One region of the Telluria sp. PB2R4 genome, then DNA from elsewhere that is predicted to be linked to it. Evidence: predicted binding sites of a transcription regulator. Region 1 holds the regulator's gene; the other holds the start of a gene.
The links. Region 1 encodes FliA, which starts transcription of late flagellar genes. Its sites were predicted from a motif close to CTAAAGTTTNNNNNNNNNNNGCCGNTA; they were not measured.

Region 1 (6,846 bases):
CTGTCAAGCCTGTACGACATGAGCGTGAGCGGCGACTACCAGATCAGCTACAAGCAGATGTCGCCGCAGCTGTTCCTGGCCACTCCGAGCGCAGCCGGCCGCAGCGGCGCCGCCGCGGCCTTCGATGCCGACAGCGACAACGCTACCCTGGTGTCGGCGCCGGCCTCGGTCTGGATCGACGGCCGCGTGGCGCGCGGCCAGAAGTCGCAGGTCATGCTCGACATCGAAGCGATGAAGCAGGCGGCCGCCCAGCCCTCGCCCTCGGCTGGCGGGCTGAGCTTCAGTAAATGCACCACCACCCAGCAGACCACGATCACGCAGGCGATGGCCGCCGGCTCCAGCATGGCGAGCAATAGCGACGCGTATATGCAGGCGGGCGCGATCGGCACCCGTTACACCAAGTGGTTCGGCGCCAACAACGCCACCCGCGTGGCCACGGTCAAGGCCAGCTTCGCCGCGATCAAGGATGCCTTCGCCAACAAGCCGGTGACGGTCGACTGCGGCTGCAAGAAGACGTATTACGCCTACGTGTATCCGACCCAGCCGTACAAGATCTACGTCTGCAAGGCCTTCTGGTCGGCGCCGATGACCGGCACCGATTCGAAGGGCGGCACGCTGGTGCACGAGATGAGCCACTTCAACGTGGTGGCCGGTACCGATGACCACGTATATGGCCAGTCGGGCGCCGCCAACCTCGCCATCACCAACCCCGACCTGGCGGTGCAGAACGCCGACTCGCACGAGTACTTCGGCGAGAACACGCCGGCGCTGAACTAAGCCGTTCGATTGAAGTGAAACGGGCCAGCACCGCTGGCCCGCTCTTATTGGCTGAAGCTGAACCTCACCGGCTCGGCCGGACTCTGCTTGACGACATCGAGCTGGGCCACGTCCGGCAGGTAGGGGCCGTCGTAACGGATCTCGTAGCTGTGGCGGCCCTTCTTGAAGGCATAGGTCGGCGTGATGTCGATGCTGTTCATGTGCATGGTTTTCGGCGCTACCGCCTGGTAATCGCTTGCCGTGAGCGCGCCCCGCTTGACCATCATGCCGGTGTAATCGAGCAGCTTGCCCGCTTTACCGTTGATCACTTCGCGCAGGTCGAAGCGCCGGCCCGTGAGTTCGTCGCCGGCGGCGACTTCGCGCGGCACATAGATCGTGGTGTCGCCATTGTTCTGGACGATCAGCTGCACCAGCACCTTGCCGTTCCTGATCTCGACTTCCAGCTGGTGGCGCACCTGCGGATCCTGCTCGACCGCGCCGACCGTACTCACCAGGCCTCCGAAGACGAGCAGCAGTAACGGTAAAAATCGTTTGGCATGCATGAAAGCTCCTGAAACTTTATTTCACTGGAAGCACAATAATGACATTTTATTGCACGGCGGTCGGCAGCAGCTCGGGCGTCGTGGCCAGGATCATCACCGCCACGCGCCGGTTGCGGGCCTGGTTGGCCGGCGTGTCGTTCGGCGCCACCGGGCGCGTGGCGCCATGGCCGATCGCCGACAGGCGCGCATCCTGCACCCCGCTTTCGATGAACAGCCGCACCACGCTGGCCGCGCGCACCGCCGACAGTTCCCAGTTCGAAGCGAAGCGCTCGGTGGTGATCGGCAAGGTGTCGGTGTGGCCTTCGACCTCGATCCGGTGCGGATCGTTCCTGAGCAGCCCGGCCACCTCGCCCAGCACCTCGCGCGCATCCGGCTGCAGCACGGCTTCGCCCTGCGCGAACAGCATGCTGGCATTGAGTTCGACGCCGATGCCGCGCGCGTTCTGCGTCACCCGCACCTGGCCCGACTTCACCAGGGGCAGCAGGGTCGTGTTCAGGTCTTTCGCCAGCGTCTCCATGCGCTCGCGCTCGCGCTTTGCCGCTTCCAGGCGCTTGCGGTTGACGATGTGCGACAGCGGCAGCACCGGTTCGACGCTGGTGTAGGCCTGCGGCGCCGGGGTGCGCCCGCCGAAGGCGTCGCCCAGGGCTTCGGACAGCACCGCGTACTTGCCTTCGTTGACGATCGAGATCGCGTACATGACCACAAACAGGGCGAACAGCAGCGTGATGAAGTCGGCGTACGAGATCAGCCAGCGCTCGTGGTGTTCGCCGGGACCGTCGTCGTAGCGTTTGCGCGCCATGGCTCAGTGTCCCGTGGCTCAGTGGCGCGTCAAGAGGCTCGCCACCCGTTCGTCGACCACGCGGGTGTGGTCGCCGGTGGCGAGGTCGTGGAAGACTTCGGCGAGGATTTCGTACTGGGCCACCTTGTCGCTGACGATGGCCTTCAGCTTGTTCCCGACCGGGTAGAAGAACAGGTTGGCCAGCCCCACGCCGTACACGGTAGAGACAAAGGCCACCGCGATGCCGGAACCCAGGCGCGATGGATCGGACAGGTTTTCCATCACGTGGATCAGGCCCAGCACCGCGCCCAGGATGCCGATGGTGGGCGCATAGCCGGCCGCCGATTCCCAGATGCGCGCCGCCTGGCGTTGCGAGAATTCGTAGGCGTTGATCTCGTTCTCGAGCAGGCTGCGGATCTTCTCGGGCTGGATGCCGTCGACCACCAGGCGCAGGCCCTTCTGGATGAACTTGTCCTGCGTGCCCATGTACTGCTCGAGCGAGAGCAGGCCGTCGCGCCGGGCAGTCAGGCTCCACAGCGCGATCTCGCGCGACAGCAGGTCGCGGCCCGATTTGGGTGGAATGAAGACCCAGCGCAGCATGCGCAGGCCCAGCATGAAGCTGCGCCGCTCGCTCTGCAGCAGGGTGGCCCCGAGCGTGCCGACCACCACGATGGCGAAGGCGGCCGGCTGGATCAGCGAGGCGAACTTGCCGCCGTCGAGCGTATGGCCGACCAGGATGCCCGCGAGCGCGAGCGCCAGGCCGGCTACGCTGGCCCAGTCCACAACTGCTCCTTGAGGGCGGCGCGCAGACGCGACACGGCCTGGGTATGCAACTGCGACACCCGTGATTCGCTCACACCCATGACCGCGCCGATCTCCTTCAGGTTGAGTTCTTCCTCGTAGTAGAGGCCCATCAGCATCTTCTCGCGCGGCGGCAAATTGTCGATGGCGTCGATCACGGCCTGGCGGAAGCCCGTATCGAGCAGGCTGCGCAGCGGATCGCTGTCGTCCACCGCATAGCGGTCGAGGAAGCCGTCGCTGCCGCCTTCGTCGTCGTGGAAATCTTCGTAGTAGAGCAGCTGGTGGCCGCCGCCGTCGCCCAGCATCTCCTGGTAGTCGGCGAGCGACATCTTGAGCGACTTGGCGATTTCGGATTCGCTGGCCGGGCGGCCCAGGCGCTGCTGCAGCGCCTCCATCGCGGCCTCGACCTTGCGCATGTTCTGGCGCGTGGAGCGCGGCATCCAGTCGCTGCTGCGCAGCTCGTCGAGCATGGCGCCGCGGATGCGCAGCACCGCATAGGTCTCGAACTGGGCGCCGTGGTTGTCTTCGTAGCGGTTGATCGCGTCCAGCAGGCCCATCATGCCGGCCTGCACCAGGTCATCGACTTCCACCGAAGGCGGCAGCTTGGCCTTCATGTGGTGGGCAAGACGCTTCACCAACGGCATGTGCTCCGTCAGCAAATGGTTCTTGTCCGCTTTCCCTTTGACCGTGTACATGCGTTTTGCTTGTCTTTCGCTATCTCGTTCAGGACCTGCTTTTGTAGGGTGGGCGGGTGTTCCCGCCCACGCGGTCAAATTACGGTACTGCTGCCTGCGCGGCTATTCATGTCTCGGCTATCACCGCGTGGGCGGTCAAGCCGCCCACCCTACGATCAACCCCTTCCTAGCCCCGGCATGCGGTGCAGCGCGAACTTGCCCGCGAGCTGACGGAAGGCCACCGAGGCTCCCGCCAGCGGGAAGGCATCGACCACCGCCCGGCCCAGGCGCGCGGCCCGGTGCAGGTACTCGTCGGCCGGCACCGAACCCATCGAACTGAGGTTGATGGCCAGGTAACGTGTTGCCGCGGTAGACATATTATCGTATACGAGCTTGGCTTCCGCCTCTGTCGCGCCGGTCACCAGGATGCCGAAGGGACGGCGGCCCAGTTGCTGGGCCAGGCGCTTGATCAGCGCATAGGCGTTCGTGATCGAGGCGGCGCTGGTGCCGACCTGCACCACGATTTCCGAACTGGCCATCAGCGGCAGCGGGAATTCGCCATCCGGGCCGAGTTCGGCGTCGACCATCACGATGCCGGCCTGCTTGACCAGCACGTCGAAGGTCTTGGCCAGGCGGCGCGTGTCGGCATTGCCCAGCGGCGTGCCGAGTGCGGCCACCGAGAAGCCCTGCGGCACCGCGTGCAGCACCTGGTTCAAGCCGCATTCCTGGCGCGCCACGTTCGCCAGCGTGGCGGCGCGGCTCAAGCCAAGGCGGCGCGCCACGCCGTAATCGCGCTCGCAGGCGTCGACGATCAGGACCTCGTTCCCGGTCTGGGCCAGCGAGGCGCCCAGGTTGACCAGCATGGCGCCCTTGTCGTCTTCAGGCGTGGCGGAGAGAAAAGTGACGATGCGCGGGCGCGGGCCCTGCAGCATCCGGCGCAGGCCTTCGGCCTGGTCGAAATCGAAACTAGCCAAGCTGCACCTCGCGCATGTTGCGGTCTGCATTTTGTCCGACCGCAGCTGCGGCCATCATCATCGGCAAATCGGCATCGCTGAACTGCGCGCCGGCATTGCGGGTATTGCGGAAAGCCCGGTCGATCAGCATGGCGCGGTCGGCCAGGTGCAGGTCTTCCGGCACGCGCTGGCCGTTCGAGATGTAGTGCAGGTTCAGCTTCTGGCGGATGACGACGTCGAGCACGTTGCCGATCGAGGCGGCTTCGTCCAGCTTGGTCATGATGCAGCCGGCCAGGCCGCTGCCCTGGTAGGCGCGCACCACTTCGTTCAGGGTCTCGTTGGTCGAGGTCGCGTTCAGGCACAGCAGGCGTTTCACGTCGGCGTCGGCGCCGGCCAGCATGGCCACCTGCTCGGTCACCATCTGGTCGCGCTGCGACATGCCGATGGTGTCGATCAGGACGGTGTGCTTGTTCTTGAGCTCCTTCAGGGCGATGCGCAGGTCGGCTTCGTCCTTCACCGAGTGCACCATCACGCCCAGGATCTTGCCGTAGATGCGCAGCTGCTCGTGGCCGCCGATACGGTAGGCGTCGGTGGTGATCAGGGCCAGCTTGTCCGGGCCGTGGCGCATCACGCAGCGCGCGGCCAGCTTGGCGGTGGTGGTGGTCTTGCCGACGCCGGTCGGGCCGACCAGGGCGAACACGCCGCCGCGCGACAGCAGGTCGTCTTCGTTGGCGATGGTGGTGAGGTTACGGGCCAGGACGGTCTTGATCCAGCGGAGGGCTTCGCCGGCGTCGCCCGTCGACGGCATCTTGTCGATCAGGTAGCGCGCCAGGGTGGCCGAGAATCCGGCAGCCAGCATCTCGCGCAGTACGGCGGCCTTCTGCGGCTCGCGCTGGGCGGTCGCGTTCCACGACAGTTCGGCCAACTGGGTTTCCATCAGGCCGCGCATGGCGCGGATCTCGTTCATCATGCCGCTCATTTCAAGCGCGGCCGATTCCTTGGCCTGGGCGATGGCGGCGCTCATCATCTGGGTCATGGCGGCCATGTCGATCGTCGGCTCCGGGGCCGGGGCACGGCGGTTGACGTAGGTCGGCGGGATTTCCGGTTCGGCCGGCGCGGCGCGGCGCTCCACATAGGGTTGGCCGGCGAATGGATCGGATTTTGGCAGCGGCGCGGCGGCGCGCGGCGCAGCCGGGGCGCGGGTGAAGACCGGTTCCGGATCGAAGTCGTTGTCGAACGCGGCGAACGCGGGCTGCTGCGGCTCTTCGATGGCCGGAGAAGCCAGCGAGGCGACATCGTCGTTGTCCAGCGCCAGGATCTCGACCACGCCGTCGACCGGGCGGTTGGAGAGGATGACCGCGTCAGGGCCGAGCGCCTCGCGCACCTTCCGCAAGGCGTCACGGGAAGTAGCCGCTGTAAATTTCTTCACGTTCATCTTTGTTCTCCGCACTTCGACTGTACTGTTCTAAGTTTCGCAGGCGCAATTGCCCGTCCATAGCCAGCATTATTGGCGATGCCGTGGAGAAACCATCGGGGGAGAAAGAAGGGGAAATGGGCCTATTTCAAAAGGCCAAGGCAAAGCGGAGGAGATTTTCGTAGGGTGGGCGGCTCCGCCCAGGAGGGCGAACAGCCGGTATCGTGGCGGCCGCCCACGCGTTCAACTCCTCTTCGAACAGACAAAACGGCTGCTCATCAGCTGGTTGAACGCGTGGGCGGCATACGCGGCACAGGTCAATCATTTTGCAGGGTGGAGCCGCCCACCCTACGAACCCCGAAAACGCTTACATCGGCACGCCCACCAGACTGGTCACCCGAATCGTCTTGGTTTCCGGAATCTCGTTATGCGACAGCACCTTCAGCTGCGGCACCGCGCGGCGCAGGAAACGCGACAACAGCACCCGCAGCGGCGCCGGCACCAGCAGCACCGGGCTCAAGCCCATCGCTTCCTGCTGCTGGGCCGCATTCGCCGCCTGCTGCGCAATGGTATCGGCCAGCCCCGGCTCGATACCGGTGCCGTCGCCGCCCTGCCCCATCGCCTGCATCAGCAGCCGCTCGAGGCGGTTATCCAGGGTCATCACCGACAGCTCGCTGGCGCCCGGGAACAGCTGCTGCACGATGGCGCGGCCCAGCGCCACCCGCACCATGGCGGTCAGCTCGCCCGGGTCCTGGGTCTGGCCGGCGAATTCCGACAGCGATTCGATGATGGTGCGCATGTCGCGGATGTGGACGCCTTCCTGCAGCAGGTTCTGCAGCACTTTCTGCAAGGTCGACAGCGACACGACCTTCGGCACCAGGTCTTCCACCAGCTTCGGCGTCGCCTT
Region 2 (6,846 bases), on a different contig from region 1:
AGTAACAGCCCCGCATTCGACAGGAAACCCCATGGACAACAGGATTGAGAAGGACAGTTTCGGACCGATCGAGGTCGCCGCGGACCGCCTCTGGGGCGCCCAGACCCAGCGCTCGCTCCACCATTTCCACATCTCGACCGAGCGCATGGCGCCGGAGCTGGTCGCCGCCCTGGCCCAGGTCAAGCGCGCCGCCGCCGCCGTCAACCGCTCGCTCGGCAAGCTCCCTGCCGACAAGGCCGAGGCCATCATCCGCGCCGCCGACGAAGTGCTGGAGGGCCGGCACCCGGATGAATTCCCGCTGGCGGTGTGGCAGACCGGGTCCGGCACCCAGAGCAACATGAACATGAACGAGGTGCTGGCCAACCGCGGTTCCGAGCTCATGCAGGGCGAGCGCGGCGAGAAGCGCCTGCTGCACCCGAACGACCACGTCAACATGGGCCAGTCGTCGAACGACATCTTCCCGACCGCCATGCACGTGGCGGCCGCGGTCGCCGTGGCGCAGAACCTGTTACCGTCGCTTGGCAAACTGCGCTCCACCCTGCTGCGCAAGTCGCGCGACTTCGAGGACATCGTCAAGATCGGCCGCACCCACCTGCAGGACGCCACGCCGCTGACGCTGGGCCAGGAATTCTCCGGCTACGTCGCCCAGCTCGATTTCTGCGAAAGCGCGATCCGCGCCACCCTGCCCGGCCTGCTGGCGCTGGCCGCTGGCGGCACCGCGGTGGGCACCGGCCTGAACGCGCATCCGGACTTCGCGCCCCGCATCGCGGCCGAACTGAGCTCGCTCACGGGCCTGGCCTTCAAGAGCGCGCCCAACAAGTTCATGGCGCTGGCCGGGCACGAAGCCATGGTGTACGCGCACGGCGCCTTCAAGACCCTGGCCGCGGCGCTGATGAAGATCGCCAACGACGTGCGCTGGATGGCCTCGGGCCCGCGCTCGGGCCTGGGCGAGATCACGATTCCGGAAAACGAACCGGGCAGCTCGATCATGCCGGGCAAGGTCAATCCGACCCAGTGCGAGGCGCTGACGATGCTGTGCTGCCAGGTGTTCGGCAACGACGTCGCGATCACGGTCGGCGGCTCGCAGGGCAACTTCGAGCTCAACGTGTTCAAGCCCATGATCGCCCACAACTTCCTGCAGAGCGCGCGCCTGCTGGCCGACGGCATGCGCTCGTTTGACGCGCACTGCGCCCAGGGCATCGAGCCGAACGCCGCACGCATCGCCGAGCTGATGGAAAAATCGCTGATGCTGGTGACCGCGCTGGCGCCGCACATCGGGTATGATCGCGCCGCGCAGATCGCCAAGACCGCGTCGCACGACGGCCTGACCCTGCGCCAGGCCGCGCTGCAGTCGGGTTTCGTCACCGAGCAGCAGTTCGATGCGTGGATCGTGCCGATCGATATGACCCGGCCCGATCCAATCGACTAAGAGCGCCTGACAATTCCCCCTATGGCGGCGTTGCATCGTCTTGCCGTACTAGCGTACTGTCTGCGACGATGCGCCTTGCCCTAGGGGTTTTGTTAGGCGCTCTACCCCCCTACCCGAGAAAAGCATGCAAAAAATAGTATTCGATTTGACAGCGGAGTTCGTCGAACTCAACCAGCTGATGAAGCTGGTCGGCCTGGTCGACAGCGGCGGCGCCGGCAAGAACATGGTTGCCAGCGGCGCGGTGTCGGTCGACGGCAAGCAGGAACTGCGCAAGACCGCGAAAATCCGCAGCGGCCAGACCGTCACCATCGGCGACCTGCAGATCCGGGTCCAGTAATCACGCAGGAAACATGGCGTAAAACAGCGGGCTTATGTTTGCGCGCTAACAAACAGGACGGGGCTTCCTTGTTTATATTTTAAGTCGTCAGGATCGACTTAAATCAACCGGCCACAGGTGAAGCCATGGAAACCCCAAACCGCGCCCAGTCCCAGGAGCAGCTCATCGGAGACCTGCGTCTCGTCATCGAGAATGCGGAAGAGCTGCTGAAGAATACCGACCATTACAGCAGCGCGCTGTACCAGAACGCGCGCGCCAAGCTGGCGCTGGCGCTGGAAGCGGCCAACGAAGAGCTGGCGCGCTTCGAAGACGCCCAGCTCGAGCGCATGATGGCCGCCACCCGCGCCGCCAACGAACGCTTCTGCGACTACACCGGCGAACAGCGCATCCTGCGCGCTTTCCACTAAGTCTGTAGAGTACGCGACGGTCCGTCCGTCGCGATCGCGCTCACCACGCCGCGTCCGAACCAGCTGCGCAGCATGGCGCCGATGTCCGGCGCGGGCGCATCCGCCGGGGCGGCGGCAAGCAGCGCGTCGACCGCCTCGCCGAAGCTGGCGCCCGCCGCCAGCTGCACCAGGGCCGCCGCTTCCGGCGCGCCCAGTTCCACCACCTCCACCCGCCAGCCGCGCCGCACGACCAGCGCGCTGCATGGCGCGTCCACGCGCGCGGGCAGCGCCGGGCCGCCCGGCTGGTGCGCCTGCCACAGCGCGGCGACGGCCCACCAGCTATCGACCAGTGCCACCGACGGCTGCAGGATGAAGCGGGCGGCGTCCAGGCTTGCCGGCGCCATCGTGGCCAGGGCGTCGAGGCCGAGCGGCGGCGCATCAGGCGCGAGGTGGGCACGGTGAACCGCCCACTCGAGGCGGGCTGCGTCAGGCAGGTAGGGATACGGCGCAGCCGGCGCGAAGCCACCGAGGAAATCGGCGAAGCCTGCACCAAAGGCTGCCAGGTCCGGATCCTGCGAGGGCACGGCCTTGCCGTAGGCGCGCGCCAGGCCCGCGAAGAATTCGTCGCCCACCAGCTCGCGCAGCACCGGATACGCCTCGCCCAGTGCGCGCTCCCAACCCGCGCTCAGGTTGCCGCGGTACAGTGTAAGCCGCCCTGCCCCGCCTTCGCTGAGGGAGGATTGCAGGGCCGCTTCGTGCTGGCGGTCGAACAAGGCCTCGCCGAAGCGCTGCTGGAGCTCGGCAAGCCCCGAATCTGGGACCGGCGCCGCGACTTGCGCCAGCGGCGCCGCAGGACGCGCCGGCGTAGCCATGACGGGCGGCGGCGAGTAGTCCCCTGCGATCGCCTCGGCCTTCAACGCCTCGGCCAGCAGGCCCTCGAGCGGCGGCAGGTCGGCATCCCATTCGACCAGGGCGGGCACGCGGCCGAAGCGCCGCAGCGCGGCGCGGTACAGGTCCCAGACCGGTTCGGCCACCGCCGCGCCGTGGTGGTCGACCAGCGCCAGCGGCGTTTCCAGGTGCCCGGCAAGGTGGATCTCGCCGACGCTGCCGATAGGGAGCGCGGCGATCGCGGCGCGCGCGTCTTCGCCGTGGTTGTGCTGGTTGACGTAGAGGTTGTTCACGTCGAGCAGGATGCCGCAACCGGTACGGCACGCCAGTTCAGCCAGGAATTCGGCCTCGCTCATCGTATCGGCGCGGAAGCGCACATAGGTCGAGACGTTCTCGACCAGTAAACGCCGTTTCAGGCGCGCCTGGACCCGGTCGACCCGCTCGCACAGCAGCGCCAGGGCGGCGGCGTCGAGGCGCATGGGCAGCAGGTCGTTGAGCTGGCGGTCGGCCAGCGCGCCCCAGCTCAGGTGTTCGGAAACGAGGAAAGGGTCGACCGCATCGACCAGCGCGCGCACCCGCTCGAGGTGGGCATCGGAAAAACCGCGCGCCGAGCCGAGCCCGAGCCCGACCCCGTGCAGGCTGACCGGATAGTCGCGGCGCAGCTCGCCGAGCACGTGCCAGTCCCAGCCGGCGCGGGCAAGGTAGTTTTCGCTGTGGACTTCGATGAAGCCGACCCGCGGGCGCTGGTCGAGGAAGGCGCGGTAGTGCGGCGTGCGCAGACCGATGCCGACGGCCACCGCGCCCGGGGCGGACATGGATTACTTCCCGGGTTCGGCCTTGGCCGGCTCGCCCTGGTCCTGGGCAGGCTTGGCTTGCGCAGGCTTGTCTTGCGCGACCCGACCGGCTTCCAGTGAACCGCCAAGCTTGGTGCAGGTGCCCTTGGCCACGAACTTCCATTCGTTCGGATCGTTGTCGGCCTTGGCGACGCCGGCACAGCCGTGGGTGGCGGTGCCGCAATCGTTCTGACCGGCCTTGGCGACGCCGTAGCAGGTTTCCTGGTCGGCCTTCGGCGTGCCCATCGTGTCCTGGGCGGCGGCATGGGCGCATACGCCGGCAAGGGCGGCGGCGATCAGGGCGTGGCGATGGGTCATGCGGAATCTCCTGGCTGGTGAAGGCGCCAGTATTGTTCAGGCGGAGGAAAGATGCAAGCCGGGGCGGCGTGCCCGCGGCTGCTGCGGCTGGCCTGTCAGGCGGTCGTATTGATCCTGGTTCCCAGATGCGCCGGCAGGTTCGCCGGCTGCACCGCCGGCAGCGCTTCGAGCAGCTGGGTGGCGGTCGCTTCCTGGATCTGCTGCGCCTTCTTGAACACGGCCAGGCTCACTTCCTGGCGGTTGCCGGTTTCGGCGATGCTGGTGGACAGCTTGGCAATGCTGGACACGTCCATGTCGTTCTCCCATTGAGGCCCATTCAGGCGTATCCACCCTTTACGGCATAACTGGCGAGAACTTTAGGCCTTCAATGTCATGGACAAACAATTTGCCACAAAACATTAAAGTTTGCCAAAGGAGCCTCGGCAGTACGCCGACGCCCGATAACTTGTTCAGGTGGCAACGAAGCCGACCACTGAACCATACCGACAGCTGCTATCGGCCAAAAACGGCCGTTTGCCGCCGTGGTAATTGTTGACTTTCCTATGCGTGTGCCAATGTTATTCTTGCGCTGACGTATGACGCGCCTGGTGTTTGCCAAACGCCCAATTCTGCCCCCTGCCATGTTAAACATCCTGCTCGCCGCCTATCTGCTGATTGTCTTTCCCGCATTTAACTTATGGCGTAGTTTAAGTCCGAAGAGCAACAAACCGCCCCGTTCCCTGATGCTTCGTTACTGGTCAATGAGCTGGCAGCCGCTAGTCTTATTGGCCGTCCTGTGGACCGGTTCGTGGCAGGCTGGCTATACGTTACGAGATCTCGGATTTGATATCCCCCTGTCCAGGGCAGGCGTCTGGGGCCTATGCTTTGCTGTGCTGCTTCTTGGCGGCCTTTGGCTAGTGGCCAAGGTCATCGAGCGGCGCAAGACGCCCGAGGCCCGTGCCGAAAGCGAACGCGAGGTGCTGGATTCGTCTTTCCCCTGGCCGCGAAGCGGTAGCGAAACGCTGGCTTTTATCGTGAGCATGTCGATCATGACTGCCACATGGGAAATCCTCTACCGTGGTTTCATTCTGCTGTTGCTGACGCCAAACACTGGCCTGCCACTCGCTATTGCTATCTCTGCTCTTGCGTATGGCATTGGTCATGGCTACACGAATCCAAAACAGTTACTCGCCTCGATTGTCTCCGCTTTCGTTTTCACTATCGCATATGCAATGACGCATAGCTTATGGTGGTTGATCGTGATCCACGCTGGACTGCCGCTGGCATCGATTCCAGCAGTGCGACGCGCGCGACGGCGGCGTGAAGCGGGGAGTCCCGATGCCTCGGTGGGCCAGGTTTAAGCTCAGCCATAACTGAAAATGGAGATTGAAGGCAAAGTCTGCTATGTTCGGATGCAGCCGGTCGTAAAAATGCGTGAGTATTCCTTCCTGACGTCCCGCCATGCTGGCTCAATGGCCGTTTTCAGCGACGGGAGGCCGTATGCAAACACCACCAATAATCACCGTCGGCGTTTGCTCGTCCGGACGTTAAAAACTATTGCGTAAATGAGCGAAAATGCACCTTCTTGAATGGGCAAGAGAAAATCACAATCTCCTCTCGATCGTCATGATTGTCTGCCTTCTAGTTAATCTCAATATTTCCATGCGGCATCAGAAGTCTGGACGACGGGTTAAAGGCGACTCAGGATACTTTTGGCGTTTGTGTCGATCCGGTAATCGGGACGGGATCCTTGCAATTGCCTGCTCTTCCTTGATAATCTTGATCGCAATCTTCAAACTTTTTTGGAGCCGATGACAGTATGTTGGAGCGGATTGGCGCCGAGAGACCATATTTCGTTATCGAGGAGTTGACTTCGTCGGTGGCCAATGTCTGACTCACGACACTTCGCGACCTCTCGTTATTTTTCAGGTACATTACGGCGGATCGAGCTGCAAGGATCTTGAGAACGGGGGGGTTAATCGATCCAGAAGCGCTACGCGTTTTGGCAGTGCCCGGAGACTCGAATCGTAATGAAGTACAGAAGCTGATCGGCACTCCACCGCTGCCAAATCTCAAAAAAAAATAAATGTTGTCGACGAAGCCGAGAAACAGGGCGCCCGGGTGCCATAAGCGCCGCAGCAGGCTCTCGACCATTCCGTCGGGCATCCTCGGTTTCACGGACTGAAGCCGCGTTAAAGGAAGGGCTGCTTCGGGTCGAAAACGCACTGTCGCGCACAGACCTGCCCTTAGCGCTGAGGCAAACTCAATTGTTGCAAGCGACTGGTGTAACCCGGTCCGCCGCGGTCTTATTGTTCGTCTACACTTCAGCGCAACCACTTTTCCAGCCAGGCCAGCACCTGATCCGTATCATTCAGGTCCAGCCATGCCGGTCCGCCCTCCCCGTCCTCTCCATGCGGCCGCGGCCCATCCGACGCCACCGCCAGGATATCGGGATCGTCCGGATACAGCGCCGGCCTGCCCAGGCTGGGCCGGAACACTTCCAGCTTGGGCATCCGCTCCCACTTGTAGCCTTCCACCAGGGTCAGGTCGGCCGGCGCCAGGCGTCCCAGGTGCTCGGCCAGCGATGGCTCGGGCGCCCCGCGCAGTTCGCGCAGGATGGCGACGCGGTAGGGGGAAGCCAGCATCACCTCGGCTGCCCCGGCCATGCGCAGGCGC

Region 2: the regulator FliA is predicted to act here: its motif matches at 4,525-4,551, upstream of AC56LU_RS16160 (YjfB family protein).

What each region holds. Positions count from the first base shown of each region.
Region 1 is NZ_JCASIC010000008.1:208,527-215,372, reverse strand. It holds gene AC56LU_RS15215 (M35 family metalloendopeptidase) at 1-777, shown strand, start outside; gene AC56LU_RS15210 (hypothetical protein) at 822-1,319, opposite strand; gene motD (flagellar motor protein MotD) at 1,366-2,118, opposite strand; gene AC56LU_RS15200 (flagellar motor protein) at 2,137-2,880, opposite strand; gene AC56LU_RS15195 (RNA polymerase sigma factor FliA) at 2,862-3,593, opposite strand; gene AC56LU_RS15190 (MinD/ParA family ATP-binding protein) at 3,749-4,546, opposite strand; gene flhF (flagellar biosynthesis GTPase FlhF) at 4,539-5,960, opposite strand; gene flhA (flagellar biosynthesis protein FlhA) at 6,307-6,846, opposite strand, start outside.
Region 2 is NZ_JCASIC010000009.1:148,876-155,721, forward strand. It holds gene fumC (class II fumarate hydratase) at 32-1,429, shown strand; gene AC56LU_RS16140 (RNA-binding S4 domain-containing protein) at 1,554-1,766, shown strand; gene AC56LU_RS16145 (DUF883 family protein) at 1,892-2,173, shown strand; gene bufB (MNIO family bufferin maturase) at 2,170-3,855, opposite strand; gene AC56LU_RS16155 (BufA1 family periplasmic bufferin-type metallophore) at 3,859-4,191, opposite strand; gene AC56LU_RS16160 (YjfB family protein) at 4,287-4,484, opposite strand; gene AC56LU_RS16165 (CPBP family intramembrane glutamic endopeptidase) at 4,767-5,531, shown strand; gene mobB (molybdopterin-guanine dinucleotide biosynthesis protein B) at 6,495-6,846, opposite strand, start outside.